2 linked regions of the Thiocapsa rosea genome follow. Each later gene encodes a partner of the first gene's protein in a complex. Links are inferred from orthologs where the notes say so. Each region holds a gene or a part of one and is shown on either strand. Other genes may lie near its edges. The genes, in order: dnaB and dnaG.

Region 1 (3,316 bases):
CTTCCTGATGAACGACACGCTGGCCGTGATCGGCACCCCGATCGTCCTGGCTCTGGCGCGCGATCACCGTCTACCGCCGGTCCTGTTGCTGCTCGCGCTCGCCTTCGGGGTCACCATCGGCTCGGTCATGAGCCCGATCGGCAATCCCCAGAACTTGTTGATCGCGCTTCACGGGGGCATTCAAAACCCTTTCGTTGACTTCATCGGTGCCCTGGGGCCGCCGACACTGCTGAACCTGCTGATCGCCTACGCAGTCCTACGCCTGGCCTTTTGGCGCCATATCCATGGCGAGGCCCTGGTACACCTACCCGCAAAGATCGACGATCCGCGACTGGCCCGTCTGGCGAGCCTCTCGCTGGGACTGCTGGTGCTGATGGTCGCGGTGCGGATTACCCTGTCCTTCGTCGCACCGCAGCTCGCCTTTCCGCTGGTCGTCATCGCATTGGTCGCTGCTGCGCCGCTGCTGTTGTTCAGCCCGCACCGGGTCGCCCTGTTGCGCGGGATCGACTGGCATACCCTCGTTTTCTTCGTCGCGATGTTCATCCTGATGCGCAGCGTCTGGGACACCGGTCTGCTGCAATCCTGGATCCCCGTGGGCCCAATCGGACTCGGCGAGGTCTTCGGCGCCGGAGTGCTCGGCAGTCAGTTGATCTCCAACGTCCCGCTCGTCTCGCTCGCCCTACCCCTGCTGCCGCCCGAGCGACCGGACCTGCTGATGGCACTCGCCGCCGGCTCCACCATCGCCGGCAATCTCACCCTGATCGGCGCCGCCAGCAACATCATTATCGTCCAAGCCGCCGAGCGTCGCGGCGCACACCTCGGGTTCTGGGTCTTCTTTGCCGTCGGTGCGCCGCTTACGCTGTTGAACCTGGCGGTGTATTGGGTATGGCTCGGGATCATGTCCTGATCGGGAGAGTCATGCTCGGTCGGGATTCCCATTCCCGAAAACACCATAGTTCTTTACGCCGCAAGTCCTGAACACATCATCGCAGCATTTGTCGTTGTCGTTGTCGTTGTCGTTGTCGTAATCGGATTCCTGACGACCTCGATTACGACAACGACAACGACAACGAGCAGGGCCTTCGAGCAGGTTTCTTGGCTCCGCCTCGGCCGGGTATGAGCTCAGTCTCCACCCTCGCCGTAATAATTGCCGATATAGTTCTCGAACTTGGTGTACTTGCCGAGAAAGGTCAGGCGAGTCGTCCCGATGGGCCCGTTGCGCTGTTTGGCGATGATGATCTCGGCGACACCCTTGTCCTTCGTGTCCTCGTGATAGACCTCGTCGCGATAGATGAAGACGATGAGGTCTGCATCCTGCTCGATTGCTCCCGACTCGCGCAGATCCGACATCACCGGCCGCTTGTTCGGCCGCTGCTCGAGACTGCGATTGAGCTGAGAGAGTGCGATGACCGGAACGTTGAGCTCCTTGGCGAGTGCCTTGAGCGAGCGGGAAATCGCGGAGATCTCGGTCGCCCGATTCTCGCCGACACCGGGTGCCTGCATGAGCTGGATGTAGTCCAGAACGATCAGACCCAGGTCGTCCTGATCACGCTTGAGACGCCGCGCACGCGCCCGGACCTCGGTCGGCGAGAGGGCCGGCGTGTCGTCGATGAACATGGATGCACCGGCCAGGATATTGACCGCCGAGGTCAAGCGCGGCCACTCGTCGTCCTCCAGCCGCCCGGTGCGGACCCGATGCTGGTCGATGCGCCCGAGCGAGGACATCATCCGCATCGCCAGCGAATCGCCCGGCATCTCCATACTGAAGACCGCGACCGGGCGCTTGGATTGGATGGCCACGTGCTCGGCCATGTTCATGGCGAAGCTCGTTTTTCCCATGGACGGCCGACCCGCCACGATAATGAGGTCCGCGGGCTGCAGCCCCGAGGTCATCATGTCGAAGTCGGTAAAGCCGGTCGCCAGGCCCGTGATGGGCTCGTCGCGCTGATAGAGTGCGTCGATACGCTCGACTGCGCGCCCGAGCAGGGTCTTGATGGGTTGAAACCCACCGCCGCCGCGTGCCTCCTGCTCGGCGATCTCGAAGACGCGCCGCTCGGCCGCATCGAGCAGCTCGGAGGCATCGCGACCCATGGGGTTGTAGCCGCTGTCGGCGATGTCGGTGCCGGCAGCGATCATCTGGCGCAGCACCGAGGTCTGGCGGACGATCTTGGCGTAAGCCTTGATGTTGGCCGCACTCGGGGTCTCGTTGATGATGGTTCCGAGATAGGGCAAGCCGCCCGCACCCTCGAGCTGCTCGGTGCGCTCGAGGGTCTCGGCGAGGGTGACGACGTCGAAGGGCTGGTCTGTGGCGGCGAGCTTGGCGATCGCCTGGAAGATCAGGCGGTGCTCGCGCCGATAGAGGTCACGCTCGGTGACCATGTCGGCGATGCGGTCCCAGGTGCTGTTGTCCAGCATGAGACCACCGAGCAGGGATTGCTCGGCATGGATGTTGTGCGGCGGGACGCGGAGCTCGTCGAAGTCCGCGCCCGGAGGGCCTTGGGAATCGTCGAACATAGATTACCCCCGGCCCGAATGACTTGCGCAAGGGCGTGAGTCTCGTCAGACCTTCGAGTCGAGTCGCGTGACGTGCCCGGTGGGTCCGAGCGAGGTTCGCCTTGAATCCGGCGGACATGTGCCGCCGGACCATGAGGATACGGGGAGGATACGAGCGTATCAGTCCTCGGGAACGACGTCGACCTTGATGACGGCATCGACCTCGGGGTGCAGGTGCAGGGTCACCTCGTACTCGCCGGCAGCGCGGAAAGGCCCGCCCGAAAGCTTGATCTCCTGCTTGGTCAGGGCGAAGCCGGCAGCGGTCACCGCATCGGCGATGTCGCCGGTGCCGACCGAGCCGAACAGCCGTCCTTGCTCGCCGGCACGACGCGCGATCGTGACGCTCATCCCTTCGAGACGATCACGGCGAGCACGGGCCTCGGCCAATTGCTCCTCTGCGACCTGCTCGAGTTCCGCGCGCCGAGCCTCGAACGCTTCGAGGTTGGCGTCGGTCGCCGACACGGCAAATCCGGAGGGGATCAGATAATTCCGGCCATAGCCCGAACGGACACTGACCTTGTCGCCGAGCGCACCGAGGCGACCGACATTCTTCAGCAGGATAACTTCCACGTGTGTATTCCTCTCAAAAGTTCGTCCGGATCAGGGCCATGTGCCCTTGATCCTCGGGTGATCCTTCGGAACGGGCGGCGCATGCGCAGGAACCTGATCCATTCCGTCAAGTACGATCGGCCAAAGGGTTTCGGTCAATCCGCACGGATCAGGTCACCGGACCGCTCGGGCCGGGCCCCGGCGGCCCTGCCGA
Region 2 (3,206 bases), 1.8 Mb from region 1 along the record:
TTCTCGCTGGTCACCTGTGCGGGAGTGGCAACCGGCTCTTCGTCGCCGTCGTTGAAACCCGAGATGACGTCGGTCAGACGCGTCTCCTCGCGCTCGACGCGATCGAAGATCTCGATCAGTTTCTCGACCGAGCGCGGATAGACCGAAAGCGCGTTGAGGACCTGGTTGAGTCCGTCTTCGATCCGCTTCGCGATCACGAGTTCGCCTTCGCGCGTAAGCAGCTCGACGGTCCCCATCTCGCGCATGTACATGCGCACGGGATCCGTGGTGCGGCCGAACTCGCTGTCGACCGTCGCCAAGGCAGCCGCGGCGGCCTCGGCCGCCTCGTCGTCGGAGACGGCGGAGTCGCTCAGGGTGTGATCGACGACATCCGGAGCGGACTCGTGGACCATGATCCCCATGTCATTGATCATGCGAACGATGTCTTCGATCTGATCGGTCTCCACGATCCCGGGAGGCAGATGATCGTTGACCTCGCTGTAGGTCAAGTAACCTTGTTCTTTGCCCTTGGCGATCAGTTGCTTCAGCTGGGACTGTTGCTGTTCTTGATCCATGGGATACCCTGGTTGCTACGGCGGATGGCCACTAAAAGGCGAACTACGCAGTTTAGCACGTCAAGTGGCGTTAACTCCAGTCAATGTCTGCGCGCGGATGCGTGGGAGCGGCATCCTGTTCAAGCTGTGCCCGGACCTCCTCGCCCGAGACGCCGGCACGTGCTTCGGTCAAGGGCCGTTGACGCTCCTCCTTGAGAACCTCGTCGCCGATGCGCGTCAAGGCACCGATAAACTCAGCCGCAACCCCGTCGGGCGGAATTCCGCGGAGGAAAGGGTCGACGCTGAGTCGCTGGAGGTAGGCGAAGTGCTCCCGATCGCGCCAACGCTCCACTAACGCACCTTTGCTGATAGTTGGGTGTGCCGCAATCGTTTCAAGCAGTTGCACCAAAATCGCAGCACCTGGATTGGCCGAGCGCCGCCAGTCGTCAGGGGCTTCCTCAACCTCGCCCGCGAGTTCCGGATGATCGAGCAACAAGGCGATCGCCTGTGCGATCAGGCTCGGCCGAGTGGGATACGCCGTCCGCGCGCGTCCACGCGCGCGGACGGGCGGCCGCTGCGCCGGCGTCGGCAACCCCGCCAGCGCGGCCATGCGGCCAGCGAGCATGTCGCGGTAGATCCCGGGCGGTACCGCCTGAATCAACGGCTGCGCCAAGAGGGAGAACCGCGCCCGCCCGTCGATGCTGTTCATGTCGACCTGATCGCAGAGCTGCTCGAACAGAAACTCAGACAGAGGCTGCGCTTGCGTCATGCGCGCACGGAAGGCATCGGCGCCCTCGGCACGGATCAGGCTGTCCGGATCCTCCCCGTCGGGCAAGAACAAAAAGCGAATCGACTGACGGCCGGTCGCCGAGGGCAGCGTGACCTCCAATGCCTTCCAGGCCGCGGCGCGCCCTGCACGATCGCCGTCGAAGCAGAATACGACCTCGGGGGCCGTGCGCGAAAGCAGCTGGAGATGCTCGGCGGTTGTCGCCGTGCCGAGGGTCGCGACGACGTTCGTCACCCCGAACTGCGCCAGGGCGATGACATCCATGTACCCTTCGACGACGAGGACGGCATCGAGCTTGCGCTTGGCCTTTTGCGCCTCGAACAGGCCGTACAGCTCGCGGCCCTTGTGGAAGATCGGGGTCTCGGGCGAGTTCAGATATTTCGGCTTGCCCTCGCCGAGTAGGCGCCCGCCGAAACCGATCACCCGGCCGCGTCGATCTCGAATCGGGAAGATGATCCGATCACGGAAGCGGTCGCGTCGCCGCCCCTCCTCGTCGTAGATCAGCCCGCAGCCGAGCAGACGCTCGCGTCCCGAAGGGCTCTCGCCGAGGCGCGACAGGAGCAGGCGACCGTCGGGCGGGGCGAAACCAAGCCCGTACTGCGCCGCCACCTCGCCGGTGAGGCCGCGGGCCTTGAGATAGTCGACGGCACGCCGGGCCTCGGGATGGACCCGCAACTGCTCGCGATAGAGTTCGGCCACTTGCTCGTGAAGGGCGTACAGTGGTCCGTGATCGGGGCCGGGCCGACCCGCGTCGACCCCGTCGGGCACCGCCAATCCAGCACGCTGCGCCAGCTCGTCGATGGCCTCGCGAAAGTCGAGGCGGTCATATTCCATCAGGAAGCCGATCGCCGTGCCGTGCGCACCGCAGCCGAAACAGTGATAAAACTGCTTATCCTGGCTGACGGTAAAGGACGGGGTTTTCTCGTCGTGGAAGGGGCAGCGGGCTTGGTAGTCTTTACCGGCCTTGCGCAGCTGAATCCGCGTGCCGACGAGGTCGACGATATCGGTTCGCGTGAGAAGCTCGTCGATGAACTCGGGGGGGATGCGACCGGCCATGTGCCTCGGCAAACCGTTGAGCGACGATGCCGGAGTCAGCCTCCGAGGCGCTGTTTGACGCGGGCACTGACGCTGCCCACGTCGGCCCGGCCTTGAATCTGGGGCTTCAGCAGGTTCATCACCTTGCCCATATCGCTCATCGCGCTCGCCTGTGTGGACGCCATCGCCGCATCGATCAGGGACGCGAGCTCCTCATCGGTGAGGGCGCGCGGGAGATACGACTGGATGACCTCGACCTCGAAACGCTCGATCTCGGCGAGATCTTCACGGCCGGCACCGCTGTACTGACTGATCGAGTCGCGACGCTGCTTGACCATCTTGTCGAGGACGGCCAACACTTGAGCGTCGTCAAGTTCGATGCGCTCGTCGATCTCGCGCTGCTTGATGGCCGCGAGCATCAGGCGGATTACCCCGAGCCTGGTCTTGTCGCCCGCCTTCATGGCGGTCTTCATATCACTTTGGATTTGAAGCTTGAGCATGGTGAGGCGTTGAAACCGCAGCGAAACGGAAAGGAAGACTTGCGACGGCGTCGCAATGCGCGCGGCGGCCCCGACGAACGCGGGACCGGCATCTTAAGGGTACGACCTTAGTACGGACGCTCCCAGCGACGCGACTCGCGCTGCAGCTTCTTCTGGTGCCGCTTCACAGCAGCCGCCTTTTTGCGCTTGCGCTCGGACGTCGGCTTTTCGTAAAACTCGCGACGACGGACCTCGGCGAGCACACCTGCTTTTTCGCAGGACCGCTTGAAACGCCGCATTGCGACTTCGAAAGGCTCGTTCTCTTTGACACGCACGCTGGGCATGGATAATCCCTAAGGTTGGCTCCGGACA

Evidence for each region.
Region 2: the proteins of dnaB (region 1) and dnaG are in contact, whole or in part, in a crystal structure (PDB 2R6A), measured with the Geobacillus stearothermophilus proteins. The link is inferred for Thiocapsa rosea from one-to-one orthologs. Residues at the interface, in WP_033016901.1 of Geobacillus stearothermophilus: Ser13, Glu15, Ala16, Gln18, Glu91, Leu92, Asp94, Ala95, Val96, Pro97, Thr98, Ala99, Ala100, Asn101, Tyr104, Tyr105, Ile108; in WP_049624496.1 of Geobacillus stearothermophilus: Lys456, Leu457, Leu458, Pro459, Ala460, Asn463, Ala464, Leu467, Leu535, Leu536, Ile537, Ala538, Gln544, Glu545, Asp548, Tyr549, His552.

What each region holds. Positions count from the first base shown.
Region 1 is NZ_RBXL01000001.1:3,833,687-3,837,002, reverse strand. What follows is about bases 319-3,316. They hold dnaB (replicative DNA helicase), read right to left. Parts: upstream 2,515-3,316; coding sequence 1,123-2,514; downstream 319-1,122. Other genes in these bases: BDD21_RS17290 (DUF2232 domain-containing protein), read right to left, coding at 3,272-3,316; rplI (50S ribosomal protein L9), read right to left, coding at 2,674-3,123; BDD21_RS17305 (SLC13 family permease), read left to right, coding at 319-907. In the rest of the region: more of BDD21_RS17305, read left to right, coding at 1-318. UniProt on the Escherichia coli protein: The main replicative DNA helicase, it participates in initiation and elongation during chromosome replication. Travels ahead of the DNA replisome, separating dsDNA into templates for DNA synthesis.
Region 2 is NZ_RBXL01000001.1:5,637,020-5,640,225, forward strand. Bases 1-2,888 are described here. They hold dnaG (DNA primase), read right to left. Parts: upstream 2,377-2,888; coding sequence 625-2,376; downstream 1-624. Other genes in these bases: rpoD (RNA polymerase sigma factor RpoD), read right to left, coding at 1-554; BDD21_RS24955 (GatB/YqeY domain-containing protein), read right to left, coding at 2,412-2,855. Also shown: rpsU (30S ribosomal protein S21), read right to left, coding at 2,963-3,178. UniProt on the Escherichia coli protein: RNA polymerase that catalyzes the synthesis of short RNA molecules used as primers for DNA polymerase during DNA replication.